Regions from separate parts of the Arthrobacter sp. TJ-170 genome, predicted to be linked through region 1. Evidence: riboswitches for the same ligand, from Rfam matches in the RefSeq annotation. Region 1 holds a riboswitch; each other region holds the start of a gene.

What was found. A riboswitch is a leader RNA that binds a small molecule or an ion and turns the genes downstream of it on or off. The one in region 1 is predicted to bind cyclic di-AMP.
Region 2: linked by a shared signal. The riboswitch ahead of AC4D1W_RS04125 (C40 family peptidase) and the one ahead of AC4D1W_RS00275 (NlpC/P60 family protein) in region 1 are both predicted to bind cyclic di-AMP.
Region 3: linked by a shared signal. The riboswitch ahead of AC4D1W_RS09955 (M23 family metallopeptidase) and the one ahead of AC4D1W_RS00275 (NlpC/P60 family protein) in region 1 are both predicted to bind cyclic di-AMP.

Annotation. Positions count from the first base shown of each region.
Region 1 covers NZ_JBZCNL010000001.1:48,967-54,994, forward strand. Annotated here, with positions in the region: gene AC4D1W_RS00265 (iron-dependent transcriptional repressor DtxR) at 1-191, shown strand, start outside; cyclic di-AMP (ydaO/yuaA leader) riboswitch at 313-500, shown strand; gene AC4D1W_RS00270 (M23 family metallopeptidase) at 505-1,563, shown strand; cyclic di-AMP (ydaO/yuaA leader) riboswitch at 1,716-1,867, shown strand; gene AC4D1W_RS00275 (NlpC/P60 family protein) at 1,873-2,679, shown strand; gene AC4D1W_RS00280 (NlpC/P60 family protein) at 2,707-3,531, shown strand; gene AC4D1W_RS00285 (HNH endonuclease) at 3,735-4,235, shown strand; gene mobA (molybdenum cofactor guanylyltransferase) at 4,232-4,849, shown strand; gene AC4D1W_RS00295 (DUF6457 domain-containing protein) at 4,863-5,147, shown strand; gene AC4D1W_RS00300 (molybdopterin molybdotransferase MoeA) at 5,144-6,028, shown strand, end outside.
Region 2 covers NZ_JBZCNL010000002.1:36,327-42,354, reverse strand. Annotated here, with positions in the region: gene AC4D1W_RS04150 (YceD family protein) at 1-40, shown strand, start outside; gene rpmF (50S ribosomal protein L32) at 43-246, shown strand; gene rnc (ribonuclease III) at 304-1,026, shown strand; gene mutM (bifunctional DNA-formamidopyrimidine glycosylase/DNA-(apurinic or apyrimidinic site) lyase) at 1,042-2,046, shown strand; gene AC4D1W_RS04130 (YtxH domain-containing protein) at 2,124-2,405, shown strand; cyclic di-AMP (ydaO/yuaA leader) riboswitch at 2,545-2,702, shown strand; gene AC4D1W_RS04125 (C40 family peptidase) at 2,706-3,671, shown strand; gene AC4D1W_RS04120 (ABC transporter ATP-binding protein) at 3,854-4,774, shown strand; gene AC4D1W_RS04115 (ABC transporter permease) at 4,774-6,028, shown strand, end outside.
Region 3 covers NZ_JBZCNL010000004.1:259,348-265,375, forward strand. Annotated here, with positions in the region: gene AC4D1W_RS09940 (SGNH/GDSL hydrolase family protein) at 1-466, opposite strand, end outside; gene AC4D1W_RS09945 (hypothetical protein) at 472-711, opposite strand; gene AC4D1W_RS09950 (diacylglycerol/lipid kinase family protein) at 825-1,823, shown strand; gene AC4D1W_RS09955 (M23 family metallopeptidase) at 1,872-2,681, opposite strand; cyclic di-AMP (ydaO/yuaA leader) riboswitch at 2,703-2,881, opposite strand; gene AC4D1W_RS09960 (siderophore-interacting protein) at 3,009-4,076, opposite strand; gene AC4D1W_RS09965 (ABC transporter ATP-binding protein) at 4,187-5,074, opposite strand; gene AC4D1W_RS09970 (FecCD family ABC transporter permease) at 5,076-6,028, opposite strand, start outside.

The DNA.
Region 1 (6,028 bases):
CTGAACCTATCCAGGTCGATCCGGAACTGCTCACGCAGTTGGATGAGGGTGGCCTGCGACCCGGAGCGTCCATGACCCTGCAGGCGGCGGGGGATTACGTGTCCGTTCGGGTGCCCGGTGTGGAGGGCGCACTGGAACTGCCGCCGGAAGTCGCCTCACACGTTTTCGTGGCGGTTCATCCCCAGTCTTGACCAAAGTCGGGAAAGCTCTGGATTGCCTAAGGTTATCCACAGTTTGGTTACGAAACGGTTACGCTCGATCTCACCGGTTTTATAGTTAATACCTGGCGCTGATACTCCAGCGTTACCTGGTTCGCATGCCTAACCCTGTCAGCGAACGCAGTGTTGAACAGATGACAGGGGCGGAGGACCCACCACCGGTTATGGCTCGCCATGGCCTTGGGGTGAAGTGCCGGGTGCTGCCATAACGGAAGTATCCGAACCGAGTTTTCTCATACTCGAACCCGACAGCTAACTTCGCAGGCGAAAATGAGAAAGGGTCTCCTTGTCGAACACTGCTTCGGGGCGCCGCCGTGCAGGCACCCCGGTTGCTGAAGCACGGCCCCGCGACGCCCACAGGCGTCACCGGGCCGAGCGAACCGCCCACCTCACAGCCCGCCACGTCGCTGTGCCCCACCTCCCAGCCCGCCACGTCGCTGTGCCCCACCTCACAGCGCCCCACGTCGCTGTGCCGGTCACGTCAGCTGTCCAGGAGTTCAAGACCCCGACGGCGGCGGTTGCTGCGTGCCCAGCTGCGCCGATGTCCCGGCGCGAGGCCCGCAACGTCTCCGAAGCCCCGGCACAATCCGCGCCTGGGGCCCAGTCCACTAATGGCCTCCGTCCCCGGGACGCGCAGCGGATCGAACGACGACGCCGCGCCGTCACCGTACGCCGGGATATTTCCCTGGCAGGGCTTAGCCAGAAGGTTGCCATTGCCGCCGCTGCATCCGGAATGGTCCTCACCGTCGCGCTGCCCACAACCGCAGCGGTTGCGCCTTCCGACGCACAGGCCGTTTCCGCTCCGGCTGAGCAGGACGAACCACAGCGGGTTCAGGCCGCCGCGGGTGCGGATGTCTCGTTCCACCGGGCTGGGCTGCACGGGAAGTTCGACCCCGAGGCAAAGCTCGCCGAAATGGTCTCCGCTTCGGGCAGTGACATCGTGACCGCAGAATCCAAAGGTTCCCTCTCCGCGCCACTGGACGGCGGAGTAATGAGCTCGCCCTTCGGCACCCGAATCAGCCCCATCACCGGCACCGGTGAGCTCCACACGGGGCAGGATATGAGCGAAGCCTGCGGAACGGCCGTGAAGGCTGCAGCGGCCGGCACAGTGACCTTCGCAGGGTGGCACGCGTACGGCGGCGGCAATCGCGTCGTCGTGCAGCACGCCAACGGCCTGGAGACCACCTACAACCACCTGTCAGCGATGGACGTGACAGTCGGTCAGGTTGTTGACCGCGGCGAAGCTATCGCACGGGTGGGATCCACCGGTGCTTCTACCGGATGCCACCTGCATTTCGAGGTCCTTGTAGACGGCAAGAACGTCGACCCGCTCGGTTGGCTTTGAACGGTTTCAATATCGTCGTAACCGGGAACACACCGTTCCGTGATCGGAATGTGACATACCTCAATTTCTGGGGTAGCGTTCAACTCGTGCCGGATCGCAGGGGGTTCGGCACTCTCGCGCAGATCGCCTAGCTCTGCCACTGCACGAGGTCCGTTCGTAAATCGCATGGCAGGGGCGGGGGAACCAATTGCGGGCTTCTTTTCAGAAGTCCTTGGGGTTAAGTCGCAGGATTTGAGACGATCCGCGGCCGGGTGACTCCCATCCGAATCCGACAGCTCACCTCGCAGGCGTAGGGAGAGGCAATTTAACGTGTCAAACAGCTCTGCGCTGGGCCGCCACCGTGCGGTGCCGGTTCATACCAACTCGCTCGCAGCCATCTCGAAAGCTGTATCTTCGAACGCAGGTTCCGTAGGACGCCAGGCAGCGGTCATTGTGGCAGCTTCAGGCTTGGTCCTTACAGCCGGACTTCCGGCCCACGGCGCATCCGACGCCCAGCGTTCGGCCCAGGCTGTCAAGACGCTCAGCGCAGTCGCCGTTCAGCCCACCGCAGTCAGCGCTTCTGCTGATGCGGCTGTCACCTTCGAGCGTGCGGCCGTCGAGGCCGTAGCTGCTCCGGTTGTCGAAGCCGTCGAGGACGCTCCTGTCGCAGTGCAGACTGAGGTTGTTGAGGCCGCCCCGGCCCCGGTCGTCGAGACCGTTGTCGAGGTCGCAACGCCGGCCGTCCAGGTTGCGGCAGCAGCTCCGGCCCAGGCAAAGGTAGAGACCGCCGCCGTTGAGACTCCCGCTCCTGTCAAGGCACCCAGCGCCAGTGGCGTCGGTGCAGCGCTGGTCGGCTCGGCCTACTCCCAGATCGGTGTCGCACAGGATTGCACCGCGATGGTTGAGAAGGCCCTCCGCTCAATCGGCAAGTCCGTAGGCGACATCGCTCCCAGCGACTTCTTCGCCTTTGGATCCGTCGTTCCCACTCCCGCTCCCGGTGACCTCGTGGTCTCCGGTGGTCACGTCGCGATCTACGTCGGCAACGGCCAGGTCATCAGCGGTGGCCTGAACGGTATGAACACCGGTCTTCACAGCCTGTCCGATCTCTCTGGCTACAGCTTCGTCCGCGTCAGCTAAGAACCAGAAAACCTGGAGCTCACACATATGACCCCGAATACCCGTGCCATCGCGCGCCACCGCGCCGAAGTGCAGCGATCAGCCCCTCTCTCCACCATTGCGCGCGCCGTCAGCGACAACGCCGGGGGCGTAGGCCGCCAGGCAGCCGTCATCGCCGCAGCATCCGGACTGGTTCTTACCACCGGCGTCGCCGCAAACGCGGTGGAACTGCCTTCGGAGCGCAACACCGTCACCACCACGCTCGAGGTTCAGCCCGCCACGGCGCCGGTCCAGGCACCTGCGGACGCTGAGATCTCCTTCAACAAGGCGGCCGTCAAGGCTGTCGCCGCTCCTGAGGTGGTTGCCCCTGTAATTCAGCCGCAGGCGGAAACGATTGAGATCGCTCCCGCTGTGGCACCGCTTGTCGAGGCAGAACCTGCGGTAATCGAGCCCGCAGTAGCAGTGGAAACAACGGCCACTGTCGCCGCGCAGCCAGCCGTCGCCAAGACGCCTGCCCCCGCAGCGGCACCCCAGGCGTCCTCGGGCGTAGCCGCTACCATCGCTGCTGCGGCGAAGGCGCAGCTCGGAGTGACCCAGGACTGCACCCGCCTCGCCAGCAACGCCCTCGCCGCTGCCGGCATCAACTTCCACGGGTGGCCGGCCGGTTACCTCTCCCTCGGCCGCACGGTCAGCGCCGCAGAAGCCATTCCCGGTGACCTCATTTACTATGCCGACGGCGGGATGGGACTTGCCCACATCGCTGTTTACATCGGCGGCGGCCAGGCCGTCCATGGCGGATTCAACGGCAACCAGACCGTCATCGCGCCTTCCGAACTCGGATCGGGCCCTGTGTTCATCCGTGTCGGCGGCTAATTCTCCGACAGATCCGTAAATGCCCCTCACCGTCTCCGGCGAGGGGCATTTTCGTGCCCGTCCGCCGGGAAAAAGCGGGTGTGGCGATTGACGAACCATAAGCGGAACGGCTTACTCTTGCACTGTTAATCCGAAGTACCTTCGCTTTAGCTTCAGGGATTTCACGGAATCTCCTGGACAATGGTCGGCAAAGAGGAATGTGCATGCGCACTCTCGTTCTTAATGCTGGATATGAACCACTGGCGGTGGTCACCTTCCGCCGGGCGCTGGTCCTTGTTCTCACAGGGAAAGCCAGCGTCGTCGCGGAAGGGGAGGACCCGGTGGTTGGTCCTAACGAAGTCCTGTCCAGACCATCTGTCATTCTGCTTAACCGGTATGTGAAGATCCCCTACCGCAACAGCACGGTAGCAACGCGACGCGGCGTCCTCCGGCGTGATAATCATCTGTGCGCCTACTGCGGCAAGGCCGCATCCACAATCGACCATGTGGTCCCGCGCTCGCGCGGGGGAGAGGACAGCTGGGAGAACCTCGTCGCCTGCTGCCTGAAATGCAACAACGCGAAGGGGGACAAGACTCTCGGCTCCCTCGGCTGGTCGCTCCGTGTTGTGCCCAGGCCTCCCCGCGGGACTTCCTGGCAGATCCGGGAACTTGAGAAGCCCTCGCCACAGTGGAGCGAGTTCCTGCCCGCCGACAACGCGGCGTGAGCAGCCCGACCGCGGACCCGAGCGCCGCCGAGGAGCTGATGTTTGACGCCGTGGTGCTCAGCGGTGGCAGATCGTCCAGGTTGGGCGGGGTTCCAAAGTCTTCCCTGCGGGTCGACGGCACATCGCTGCTGGTACGTACCTGTGACGCGCTCGCTGCGGCCCGGCGTCTTGTCGTAGTGGGCGGTCCCTCGCCCGACCTGCCGGCAAGGGCGGAGCTGATCCGGGAGGATCCACCGTTCGGTGGGCCGGCGGCGGCGGTGCGCGCCGCCGTCGTGCATTTGGAAGACAATCCCCCGCCCTGGGTGCTGGTGTTCGCATGCGACATGCCGCGCATCAGCGACGCGCTGCCCGCACTTGCCTCGGGCGCCCTCGCAACCGGGTTATCGGTATTGGCGCACGACGGCGGCAGGGACCAGCCGCTCGCGGCTCTGTATCGCTGGACTGACCTCGCGAGTGCTGTCGACCGGCAGGAAGTAAGAAACCTGTCTATGCGCGCCCTCCTTGCTAGGGTGACATGGAGTCCAGTCGAGGTTCCCGCAGGCTCAACCATCGACATCGATACGTGGTCCGACGCCCGGCAATTCGGGGTGGAGGAGCCAGACGCGGGCAAATAGCGAGAGGTTCACCATGGAGGATCGGGGTCGCCTGCTCAGGCAGTGGAGCGAAAAGCTTCTGGAAATGTTCGAACTTGAGGGTACGGAGGTGGACGTCGATGCCGTTCTCGCCCTGGCGGGCCAGGCTGCGCACTCCGTGGTCCGTCCAGCGGCTCCGCTGACCACTTTCATTGCCGGTTATGCGGCAGGAATGGCAGTTGGATACGGCCAGGCGGACAGCGCCACAGCCATGAGGTCGGCGATGCAGGCCGCGCACTCCGCCTGTCCGCCCATCGCCGAGGCGGAGGACCGCCGGTGAGCGGTCCCGGGCGCAACGTAACCTGGCAGGAAGCACGGCAGCTCGCGTACGAATCCGCCATCCCGAAGACCGCGCAGACCGTGAACCTTGCGGATGCTCTTGGCCAGACCCTGGCGGAACCCGTTGTGGCGCTGCAGCCTATCCCGCATTACGCATCCTCGGCGATGGATGGCTGGGCGCTGAATGGTGAGCCGCCCTGGACGCTGATTACGCCCGTTCAGAAGGACGAGAGTCCCTGGCACCGCGCACATGAACACAAGAAGTCCGGGTACGCCACCCTGGAACCCGGCCAGGCAACGTTCATCCTTACCGGCGGCGTTGTCCCGCCGGGGGCAACCGGAATCTTGCGTACCGAACACGGAGCAGTCCGCGACGGTGTGTTGACCCGGAACGAACGTGCGCGTCCCGACGAACCCGCGGTGAATGAACACCTCCGGCCGGCGGGCGAGGAGGCAGACGAAGGAACCGAGACCATCGCAGCCGGCTCGGTGCTCAATCCGGCACAGATCGCCCTCGCCGCCGTTTGCGGATGGGACAACCTCCCAGTACTTCGCGCCCCGCGCGTCTCCCTTCTGCTGACCGGCGACGAGGTCATCGAAGCGGGACTGCCTGAGCCCGGCCAGGTCCGCGACACCTTTGGTCCGCAGCTGCCCGGCCTCGTCTCGATGCTGGGTGGCCACGTGGATACCGTGGCCCGCGCACGCGACGATCTTGACGATGTCGTCGCCGCGATCAGCGCGGAAGCATTGGACGAACTTTCGCTGGCGCGTGCGTCGGGCGATGTTCTGATCAGTACCGGCGGCACCGGGGCGTCCGACGCCGACCACATCCGCCGCGCGCTGGCCGTGCTGGAAGCCGAATTCATCATCGACGGCATTGCG
Region 2 (6,028 bases), on a different contig from region 1:
AGAAGTTAAGACAGAGTCAGACAAGAGAGAAGAGAGTTAGTCGTGGCTGTTCCCAAGCGGAAAATGTCCCGCTCGAATACGCGTGCACGCCGGTCCCAGTGGAAGGCTGTTGCTCCCAAGCTGGTGAAGACGGTGGAGAACGGTCGCGTCACCTACAGCCTTGCCCACCAGGCCAAGGTTGTCACCGACTCCGCCGGTACCGAGCTGTTCCTTGAGTACAAGGGCCGCAAGGTAGCCGACGTCTAAATGCTGACGGCACCGCTTCACGGTGCTGCCGGCAACGATCGCGAAAGCGTCGCCCGCGTGGAAAGTTCTGAAGATCTTTTGAAGCGTCTCGGTGTCAGTATTGACGCCGAGACGCTTCGTCTTGCCCTGACGCATCGCTCCTACGCGTATGAGCAGGGCGGCATCCCCACCAACGAACGGCTCGAGTTCCTGGGCGACGCAGTCCTTGGACTCTCGGTCACGGATGCCCTGTATCGGGACAATCCGGATCTGTCCGAGGGCGAGCTCGCCAAGAGGCGCTCCGCCGTCGTCAGTACCCGCGCCCTCGCCGAGATTGCCCGTGGTCTCGGCCTCGGGCAACACATCCTGCTGGGGCAGGGCGAAAAGCTCACCAACGGCTGGAACAAGTCGTCCATCCTTGCCGACACGATGGAAGCCATCATCGGCGCCACCTACCTCAGTAGTGGCATGGAGACGGCGAGGCGCCTGGTCATGCGCATCATCGGCCCTGTGTTGGAAGACGCTGCAGCGCTCGGTGCCGGAACGGACTGGAAAACCAGTATTCAGGAAATCGCCGCCGCGCAGCGGATGGGCGTCATCGACTACAAGGTCACCGGATTCGGTCCCGATCACGACCGCAGGTTTGAAGCGGTGCTTGTCATCGGCGGTACCAGTTATGGTTCCGGCTCCGGCCGCTCCAAAAAGGAAGCCGAGCAAGAGGCGGCGGCGGCCTCCTGGAAGCTGCTGCAGCTAGGGAACGTCGATGCGCACGCTGACGCGGAGGCACGTCAGTCCACGTGATCCCGGGAGCTTGTGATGCCTGAACTTCCCGAGGTGGAGGTTGTACGCCGGGGGCTCGCACGCTGGGTCAGCGGGCGCCGCATCGAGGCGGTAGACGTTCTTGACCCCCGCTCAATCCGCCGTCATGCCCTCGGCACTGAGGACTTCAGAGGCAACCTTGTCGGCGCCCGCGTCACAGATGCGGTACGCCGTGGGAAATTTCTCTGGTTGCCGCTCGCTACGGATGACGGCGACATCGGTGACCCTATGTCGTCGTACCCGCCGCCTCCGGCCGGCCTCACGGCCGGCACGGAACAGATAGCGCTGATGGCGCATCTAGGCATGAGCGGACAGCTTCTGGTCGAAGACCACACCCAGCCCGACGAAAAGCACCTGAAGGTACGGCTGCGGCTGTCCACAGTTTCCGGAGGCGAACCGCTGCCGGAAGAGCTCCGCTTCGTTGATCAGCGAATCTTCGGTGGCCTCTTCGTTACTAGCATGGTGCCCACCTCGGACGGGCTTCCGGGTGGACTGGGGGAGTGTCCAGCGCCACTGGTGCCGCTCGAAGCGGCGCACATCGCGCGGGACCCGCTGGACCCGGCATTTTCCTTCGAGGAGTTCTACCGGAAGCTGCGCGCCCGGCGCACCGGTTTGAAGCGTGCACTGCTCGACCAGACTCTGGTTTCGGGAGTCGGCAACATCTACGCGGACGAGTCGCTGTGGGCTGCCAGACTGCACTATGCGCGTCCCACGGACACTCTCCGCCGGGCGGAAGCTGCCCGGCTGCTCACGTCCTGCCGCGACGTGATGGCTCGCGCGCTCGACGCAGGAGGCACGAGCTTCGATTCCCTCTACGTGAACGTCAACGGCGCCTCCGGTTACTTTGAACGCTCACTGAACGCCTATGGCAGGGAACGCGACCCTTGCCGGCGATGCTCGGCAGACGGTCTGGACTCGCGCATCCGGCGCGACACCTTCATGAACCGTTCCTCATATACCTGCCCACGATGCCAGCCGAGGCCCCGCAACGGACGGTGGTAAGTATCCCCTGACGTGACAAAAGTAAGTATGCTGATTAGATTCGATATCTCAGTATCCGACACGTCAGGAGTAACGCGATGAAGAACAAGTTGGTTTTTGCAGCAGGCATGGCGGCAGGCTACGTTCTGGGCGCCCGGGCCGGTCGTGCCAGCTATGAGCAGATCAAGGTCAAGGCCAACGAGCTGTGGAACAGTCCGAAGGTGCAGGGCAAGGTTTCCCAGGCGTCGGAGACCGTGAAAGCCAAAGCTCCCGAGGTTCAGGCGCAGGCTGAGCAGGCACTGAAGAAGGCCCAGTCGGCGATGCACCGTGGCGGCGATAACGAAGCTTCAAAAGACCCGAACGCCGAATACAAGATCTGACCGGATGCTGCGGCACGTGTGATCAGCCTCTCCGTGATCGAAACGTGACAATTCAATGAAAGGTATGTAACGTTATGGACACGCCGGGTTCAAAAGCCCGGCTTCCTTCTGGTGGATTGCCTAATCCTGCCGCCGCTGGAAGGTCCGTTCGCTACACACTGCGGCAGGAGCGGGGGAACCAGATTAGCGGACTTCTGTGAAGTCCTAGGGGTGAAGACGTACCGGCTCTGTGCCGGTCGTCCGGGTGGCTCCCATCCGAATCCGACAGCTAACTCCGCAGGCGTTGGGAGAGGCTATTCCGTGTCCAAAAACCGTCATATCGCGCGCCACCGTGCAACTCCGCCCAGCACCATGCAGATCGTGTCCAAGGCAGTCAGCTCGCACGCTGGCACCGTTGGCCGCCCTGCAGCTGTAGTTGTAGCAGCCTCCGGCATCATGTTCGGAGCCGCCCTTCCGGCCAGCGCGGGAACCACCACCACTTCTGCCACCGTCCCGGCCGCTGAGGTAAGCGTGCAGGCAGCAGTGGCGCCCGTCGCCCCGGCCCCCGTTGCTCAGGCTCCGGCTGCTCCGGCACCTGCTGTGAACGCTCCGACCCACACCGTTCAGGCCGGAGACACCCTCGGCGCCATCGCCGGCAACTACGGTGTCAGCCTCGACGCCATCTTCGCTGCGAACGGCCTCGGCTGGGAGTCAATCATCTACCCGGGCCAGGTCATCAGCTTGTCCGGCAGCGCCGCAGCCGCTCCGGCTCCTGCCGCGGCTGCACCCGCTCCTGCTGCAGCCGCTCCGGCTCCTGCCGCGGCTGCACCCGCTCCGGCTCCTGCTGCACCCGCTCCGGCACCGGCTCCCGCACCTGCACCGCAGGTTCAGGCTGCTCCGGCACCGGCAGAGACCAGCACCATGAACATCACCACCGCGTCCTCCAAGATCACCGTGGCTGATGGTTCTTCAAGCGGCGCAGGCGCATCGATCCTCGCTTCTGCCCGGGCGCAGCTCGCCGGTGGCGCTGTTCAGGACTGCACCCGCCTCGTTGAGATCGCAATGGCTGCAGCCGGGAAGCCTGTCGGTGACCTCGGCCCCATGCAGTTCGCAGGCTACGGCGCGCAGGTAAGCACCCCGGCACCGGGTGACCTCGTCATCACCGGTGGCCACGTGGCTGTTTACGCTGGCGGTGGCCAGGTCATCAGCAGCGGCATGAATGGTGCAAACCTCACCATGCAGCACCCGCTGAGCGACCTCGCCGGCGCGTTCTTCGTGCGCGTCTAGTCTTCGGACTAGCCTTTCTCCCTGGGGAGGACCTGAAAAGGTCCTCCCCAGCGGTGTTTAAGCGCCGGTTACATCACTCGGAGGATTACGCAGAAGGACGGGTTGTCACTCTGCGGGTGCCGCTGCACCTCGGTATAGGCTGTGCTCCTCAGAGTGCGACGCGCGGGAGGTAATGCCCTGCCATGGAACCGGAACACGTCATCCGGGCTTCGCGCCTGGTCAAGAGATTCGGCTCGGTCATGGCGCTGACGGGGCTTGACCTGCGCGTCCGGGCCGGTGAAGTTCACGGGTTCCTCGGCCCCAACGGTGCCGGGAAGTCCACCACCCTCCGGCTGTTGCTTGGACTCATGCGTCCTACCAGCGGCTCCGTCCGGGTCCTGGGTCTGGACCCGTGGACTGAACCCATTCACGCGCGCCGGGACATTGCCTATGTGCCGGGTGATGTGAATCTTTGGCCGGACCTGAGTGGAGGTGAGGTGATTGATCTGATCACCGGCCTCCGCGGCGGCGCGGACGAGAGACTGCGCCGCGAGCTTATTGAGGAGTTCGACTTTGATCCCCGACGCCGGGCACGGACCTATTCAAAGGGCAACCGCCAGAAAGCTGCGCTGATCGCGGCGTTCGCGCGGCCCGCGCGCCTCTACCTGCTGGACGAGCCGAGCGCGGGTCTTGATCCCGTCATGGATGCTGTGTTCCGACGACAGGTGCAGCGCGTAAGCGCGGAGGGTGCAACTGTCCTGCTTTCCAGCCATATTCTGAGCGAGGTGGAGCAGCTTTGCGAGCGCATCACCATCATTCGTGCCGGGACAGTGGTTGAATCCGGCGCCCTGTCCGAACTTCGGCACCTCCGCCGCACTCGCTTTCTCGTGGCAGGGGCGCAGACAGCAGATGTTCTGGAAGGCCTCCCCGGTGTTTATGACCTGTATACGGTGCCCGGCGGCACCCAGTTCGACGCTGACCAGGCACACCTGCCGGCCGTGCTGGCCCACCTTTCACGGGCCGGACTGACTGGGATCACAGCAAACCCGCCGTCCCTCGAGGAACTGTTCCTTCGGCACTATACCGAGGCTGGCGACGCGTCTTCCACGGATCGATCACCCTAATGTTCGGGGTCCTGCTGATGCTGCGGATGCACCTGGTCCGCGATCGTTGGTTCCTCCCAAGTTGGATCGGGGGGATCAGTGCGCTCGGGCTACTTGCGGCCGTAGCAGTGTCCACCCAGTTCACCGGTACCGATGAGCGTGCGGCGATCGTGTCAATTGCCTCCGCCAGCCCGGCATTCCTGTTCCTGCGTGGGCTGCCGGACGGCACCGGCCTCGGCTCCGTAGTGTTCTTCCAGGGTTACGCCTTCACGGCTGTCCTGGCAGGACTCCTGGGAGTTTTACTCGTAAGCAGACACACTCGGGCGGAAGAGGAATCCGGTCGTAGTGAGATCCTTGAGTCCACTCCCATTCCCCGCGCAGCCGCACTGGCAGCGACCCTCCTGCTGAGCCTGCTGGCCTTTCTCGTCTTGACCGTTTCCACGGGGCTCGGGTTTGCCGCTGCAGGGCTGCCCCTTGCCGGTTCCATGCGGGCGGGTGCCGCAATAGGCGTCGTCGGGCTCTTCTTTGCAAGCGCTGCGTCGGTCATCGCTCAGCTCATGCCCACGGCCCGCGGCACCAACGGTGTTTCAGCGGCCCTCGTCGGCCTCGCCTACCTGATCAGGGGGATCGGCGACGCCTTGGGGGAGCCTGACGCTGGGCTCCTGAGAGTCGATCCGGCATGGCCATCCTGGTTCTCACCCATCGGATGGGGACAGCGGGTTCGGCCCTTCACGGAAGCCGACGCCCGGCCGTTGTTCATACTGGCCATCGCGGCCGGAGGTTTGTGGCTGATTGCGTTCCTGATCCGGAGTCGCCGGGATCTGGGGGCCAGCCTGCTCGGTGAACGGACGGCAAGGGAAAGGGCCGGGCGTGCAGGTCAATCTCTGGTCGGGCTGGCATGGCGGTTGCAGCGTGGAACCCTTGCGGGGTGGTGCACAGCCGGAGCGGTCCTCGGAGGTTTGGCCGGCGGTTTGGCTCCTGTGGTTACCAATGTGATTGCGGGCAACCCAACCATGCAGGACCTGTTTGGCCGACTGGCTCCCGGAACGGCCTCTGGGTCAGGAATTGTCGATCTCTTCCTCACTGCCCTGCTGGGTATCTCCTCGGTTCTTGCCGCTGCTGCCGGTGTGCAGGCAGTTCTACGGCTGAGGGCTGAGGAAGTGGAAGGACGGGCGGAGTTATTGCTGGCCACGCCCGCCACCGTAAGCCGATGGGTTGCCGCGAACCTCGTGGTGGCGGGTATATCGGTTCTTTCCGTCGCCGTCCTGGCGGGGT
Region 3 (6,028 bases), on a different contig from region 1:
GGTCCGCGATTTCCCGGACAAGTTCGTTGTAGATGGCTGTGCGCCCGCGGGTTTTGCCGAAAACGGCCGACTTCGACGAGTCGAACCCGGTGAAGAGGACCACAGCGGCACCGCTGTTCCGCAGGCGGGCGATGCCGGCGTCGTACTCTTCGAGAAGCGCGTCCAGGTCGATGGAGGGCCGCAGAATGTCATTGGCGCCTGCATAGATGGTTGCCAGGGTCGGTTTCAGGGCGAGCGCCGCATCGACCTGTTCAGAGAGGATCTGCCGCATCTTCCGGCCGCGGATGGCCAGGTTCGCGTAGCCCCAGGACGGGTCGGCGAGGACCAACTGCTCGGCGACGCGGTCAGCCCAGCCGCGCACGCCGTTGGGACTTTGCGGGTCCCAGTCCCCCACGCCCTCGGTGAAGGAATCGCCAAGAGCGACATAACGATGGGCGAATTCGGTGCCCGGAGACTCAGTGCCCAATAGTGTCAGTCCTCCTCGCCGGAACGGGGACTGGAGTCACCCTCGGCGTGCTGGTTCTCGGCGTCGTACTCGTGCTGGGTCTGGTGCTCGGTCTCGGTGTACGAGCCGTTGAACCCGGTGGTGTCACCGGTGGGACGGGCCGTGGACGGGTTGGGGAACGTGGGAGATCCGCTCAGCGGGTTGCCCTCCTCGGCACCCTCTTCCGGCCCGCTGCCCCGGCCTGCGCTGGATTGGTCCTGTGTCATGGCTCCTCCTTCTGGTTTTGACCACCCAGCATAGTCCCGTAAAAACTCTTCGCGCACCGGGTGAGGGGCAGACGCTAAGCTCGATTACAACCAATCTCGTCAGGAGAATACCCATGGCTTCTTTGCCGGACACCGAGTCTGAAACGCGGTCGGAAACGCAGTCGGAATCGCGGACAAAGCGCGCCGCCCTGATCCTCAACCCGGTCAAGCCCACCGAGGAGGATATCCGCGCAATCGTCACGGAACTGAGCCTCGAGAAGGGGTGGCAGGAACCCCTCTTCCTTGAGACCACCGAGGATGATCCGGGGCACGGCCAGGCACAAGAGGCGCTCAGGGAAGGGGTCGACGTCGTCATCGCGGCCGGCGGCGACGGCACCGTACGGTGCGTGGCGGAGGAACTGGCCGGCACGACGACGGCACTCGGCCTGCTGCCGCTGGGCACCGGCAACCTGCTCGCGCGCAACCTCGACATTGACGTCGACGATCCCCGCGGAGCCGTCGAAGCGGCACTCGGTGGCACCGAACGGCTGATCGATGTGGTGCATGTGAATGTGGACCGGGCACAGGACGCGCATGTCTTCCTCGTGATGGCCGGGCTTGGCTTCGACGCTTCGGTGATGGCTGATACCCGCGACGACCTCAAGGACAAGTTGGGCTGGCTCGCATACGTCGACGCCGGCATCCGGAACCTCCCGGGCAAGCCCTCCAAGGTTCATATCTCGATCGACGGCGGCAAGCGGGTCACCCGCCGCCTGCGCAGCGTCATGGGAGGCAACTGCGGAAAGATCATGGGCGGCCTGGAGATCTTTCCGGGCGCCAGGCTCAACGACGGGCTGCTGGACATCATGACCATCGCGCCGCGGGGCAAGTTCGGGTGGTTCGCTGTCGTCGGCAAGCTCCTGGCGCGGGGCAAGGGCAAGGACCCATCGGTGGAGTACTACCAGTGCAAGGCCGCAGAGGTGGAGTCTGACACGCCGCTGGAAATCGAGCTCGACGGCGACCCGCTCGGCCAGGGCACGCACATGTCCTTCCGGGTGGAACCGGACTCGCTGAAGGTGCGGATGCCGTACGGCAAGAAGGACCCGGCGATCCTGACCGACCCGGTGCCGTAGGTCCAGCGGGTCAGGGACCCGGCGCGAGCGTCGGGAGCCCGGTAGTCGCTAGAGGTGGCCGCCCGGGTCGACTGTCTTCCCATCGACGACCACTTCGAAATGCAGATGGCAGCCGGTGGAGTTGCCGGTGCTTCCCACTGCGCCGATAGCCTCTGCGCGGTCGATTTTCTCACCAACGGTGGTGCCCAGTGAGGCGAGGTGGTTGTAGGTGGTCTGCAGTCCCCCGCCGTGGTCGATCACAATGCGCTGACCCCCGCCATAGGGGTGCCACCCGGATTCGGTTACGGTGCCTGAGCCCGCGGCAAGTACCGGCGTGCCGCAGGCCCCGGCGAAATCCGTGCCCGTGTGCATTTCCTCGCCATACCCGCTCATCGGATTGATCCGCTTGCCGTATGCGGAAGCCACCGAAAGCTTGCTCAGCGGCGCACCGAGCGATGGTTCCTCAGCAGGTTTTTCTGCCGGCTCCTTGCTGGGCGCCTCCGCCGGCTTACGGCTGGGTTCGGCTTGGGCGACCGTGATTTCGCCCTCGGACAGCGTCGAAACCTTGCTCTCCCCAGCGGGCATGTCGTTGGGCGACGACGGTGCAACCGACTCGCGGCTGAAATCCACTGCGGCGCCCTCGGGGGCGGTGACGCTCTGCGTCTCGCTCGCCCTCACCAGCCCTGCCTCTGTCAGCAATGGCGGCCCTGCCTGGGTCAGCGCAAGCCCTGACGCAGCTGTGAGGGCTCCGCCGACGCAGAGCAGCGCGCGGACACGGCGCCGTGCACGATCGTGGCGGCGCTCAGCGCGTCGGGTCCGACTTCCGGCATGTGTTGGCGATGAACGGTGACCGGCCGAAACAGGCACAGGAGTGCCCACGGAATCATGCTGGGACAAGGGATTGCCTCTCTTGACGCCGGCGAAGTTAGCTGTCGGGTTCGAGCAAGAGTTACTCGGCCTTACCTTGATGGCCGCGCTTGGGCGGGATCAAGGAGTTTGCAGGCTTCACCCCAAAGGCAGACTGACTGCCCGGATTGGGTTCTCCGCCCCTGTCTTCGAGGATGAGGAACCGGACAGGTGACAGGGCTAGGCGTACAGTCCGGCGGCCACGATGATACGCATGACCTGATTCAACGGTACGGCACTCTGCCGAAAGTTACAAATTCGTTATGTGGCAATCACGGGAATTGCGTCCCCCCTGTGCTATCAGAGTTCGGATTTACCCCTACGCCAGTAACCCATGAAGGCGACCTGCTTGCGGTCGATGCCGACGTCTCGCACGAGGTAACGGCGCAACCCTCGGACCACAGCGGCTTCACCGGCAATCCAGGCATAAAACGGCAGCGCGCCCGAAGGCTTGTCCGGGTTCAGCGAGCCGTCAAGGGCCGCGGCATCCAGTAGCTGGGGCGTCTCCCAGAGGATGGTCTTGTCAATGTCGATGTCCTCCGGCTCGGGTCCGGCTGCCCGTTCAGGACCGCCGGCACGGGCTGCCGCGGCAAGTGCCTGCCCTGAGGGTGTGTCGGAGCCCAGGCTCACGCGGAAGGGCGCCGCCAGGGATACCCAGCCCGGGACCCTGACCGCCTGACGAACGGCCGCATCGAGCAGTTCACCGTGCGGACGGCCGCCGCGCACCAGCCAGCTGATACCTACGCCGGAACGGGTCCGGATGTCCTGGCAGTCAGATCCGTCCGGGACTTCCAGGAACGCGTGGCCGCTGATGTCCTCCGGCAGTGACTCAAGGATGGCGCTGATGGCCGGAACGGCCGTCTCATCCCCCGCGAGCAGAACGTTCTGGGCCAGGCCGGGGCGCCACTCGATGCCGCCGTACGCGCCGGCGGTTGAGCAGGTTGCGGCATGGATGTTTGGCCCGATCAGCCATACCCGGTCGCCCGGCTCAGCCGATGCGGCCCACTGCGAGGCCGGGCCGCCCTTCCCGTCCGCGTCGAAGTGCATCACGAAGTCGACGTCCAGCTCAGGAACCTCCTGATTGCAGCGTGATTCGCGGACCGTGTACGTGCGCATGTCCCCGCGTTCCGCGGGCTGGAGGGAAAGCCACTGCTGGTACCACCCGCTGCCCGCGCCGTCCATGAGCGCGCCGAGGTCCGCGCCTTCACCGCCGGTCGGCGGGATCATCACCTTGATGCGCAGATCCAGGGTGGAACCCTGGACGCCGAAGCCGGAAAGGCAGGCACCACCGAACGTGATGCGACGGAAATTCGCGCTGACGTGCTCCACACGGCTGACCACGACGTTGAACGCGCGGATCGCGGACACGGCCGCCTGTGCACCTGCAGCTGCGGCGGTCCGTGGAGTTGCCTCCGGCCCCGTCTCTGACGTTGACTCCGTTCTCGTCCTTCGGGCCCGATGCGCTGTGCTGACTTCTGTCACGATGCTGCCTCCATTGCCGGTGCGGGGAGCCCGTCCTGCGGGTTCGGTAAAAAACCCGTGACGCCCTCAGGGGTGGTCTTTGCGCTTGCAGTGCGGGGGGCGGCGTGATGCCGCCCGATGGGCACGACCATCGGCGTGCCCGAAACGGGATCAGGGATAACCTGCGATTCCAGGCCGAAGACCTCGGCGACCGTCTCCGCTGTGACCACCCTCGACGGCGAGCCCTCGGCGACAATGCGGCCGCCCTTCATGGCGATCAGGTGGTCCGCGTAACGAGCGGCGAGGTTCAGGTCATGCAGGACGATTGCGACGGTGGTGCCCGCAGTACGGTTCAGATCCGTGATCAGGTCGAGGACTTCCACCTGGTGCGCCACGTCAAGGAATGTGGTCGGTTCATCCAGAAGCAGGATGTCGGTTTGCTGCGCCAGCGCCATGGCAATCCAGACGCGCTGCCGCTGGCCGCCGGAGAGTTCGTCGACGTTGCGGTCTGCGAGTTCCAGCGTGTCGGTGACGCGCAGGGCGGAGGCAACGGCGGCGTCGTCGTCGGGACTCCACTGCCGGAACCAGCCCTGGTGAGGGTAGCGGCCACGGCCCACGAGGTCCACCACGGCGATTCCGTCCGGGGCCACCGGGGTTTGCGGGAGCAGCCCGAGGGTCTTCGCCACCGCGCGGGTGGACAGTGAGTGGATGTCCTTGCCGTCCAGGAGCACCGTTCCCGCCGCAGGCTTGAGCAACCGCGCCAGGCCGCGGAGCAGGGTGGACTTGCCGCAGGCGTTCGCCCCGACGATGACTGTGATCTTGCCCGTCGGCAGTTCGACGGTGAGGTCTTCGACCACCCGGCGGTTGTCGTATGCGAGTGTCAGGTCTTTGGCGTTCAACCTCATGTCAGCCTCCCTGGCCTGATCGGTTGGATGTGGCAAGAAGCCAGAGGAGGAACGGGGCGCCGAGCACACCCGTGATCACTCCGACCGGCAGGGAAACTCCTGGAATCAGGTTCGCACCCACGAAATCCGCTGCCAGAACGATGACCGCTCCGACCAGCGCTGCCGTCACCAGCGGGCGGTACCCGCCGAGGAGGCGCCGGGCGATCGGACCGGAGAGGAACGCGATGAAGGAGACCGGCCCGGCAGCCGCCGTCGCAACTGCGGCGAGGAGCACCCCGGTGACGATCAGCGCCAGCCGTGACCGTTCGACGTTTACGCCCAGTCCGGCTGCGGCGTCGTCGCCCAGTTCCAGCCCCCGCAGCGAGCGGGACAGTACGACGACGGCGGGCGCCAACATCACCAGCGCAACGGACAGTATGCTCACGCGTTCCCAGTTGCTCGAGTTGAGCGAACCGTTCAGCCACGCGAGGGCGTCGGTTGCGACGGTGATGTCGGTGCGGGTGAGGAGGAAGCTGACCACGGACTGCAGGACCGCCGCGAACCCGATGCCGACCAGGATGAGCCGGTATCCTGCCACCGAGCCCCGCCGGGAGATGAAATAGATGGCCAGCGCAACCACCAGGGCGCCGCCCATGGCGAAGCCTGAGAGGACGAGGCCGGATGCGCCGAGGAACGCGATCGCGAAGACGGCCGCCGCGCTGGCTCCGTAGCTGATGCCGATGATGTCGGGGCTGGCAAGCGGATTGCGGAGCATGGTCTGGAACACCGCTCCGGCAACGCCGAAGGCTCCACCGATCATGACGCCGATCAGGACGCGGGGAATCCGGTTCTCCATCACGATGAAACTGGCTCCCGGGATGTCGGCGCCTGCCACGATGCGGAAGAAGTCGGGGATGGTGACGGTGTAGCGGCCCAGCAGGAGCGTGACGGCGCTGAGCACGACGACGAGGAACG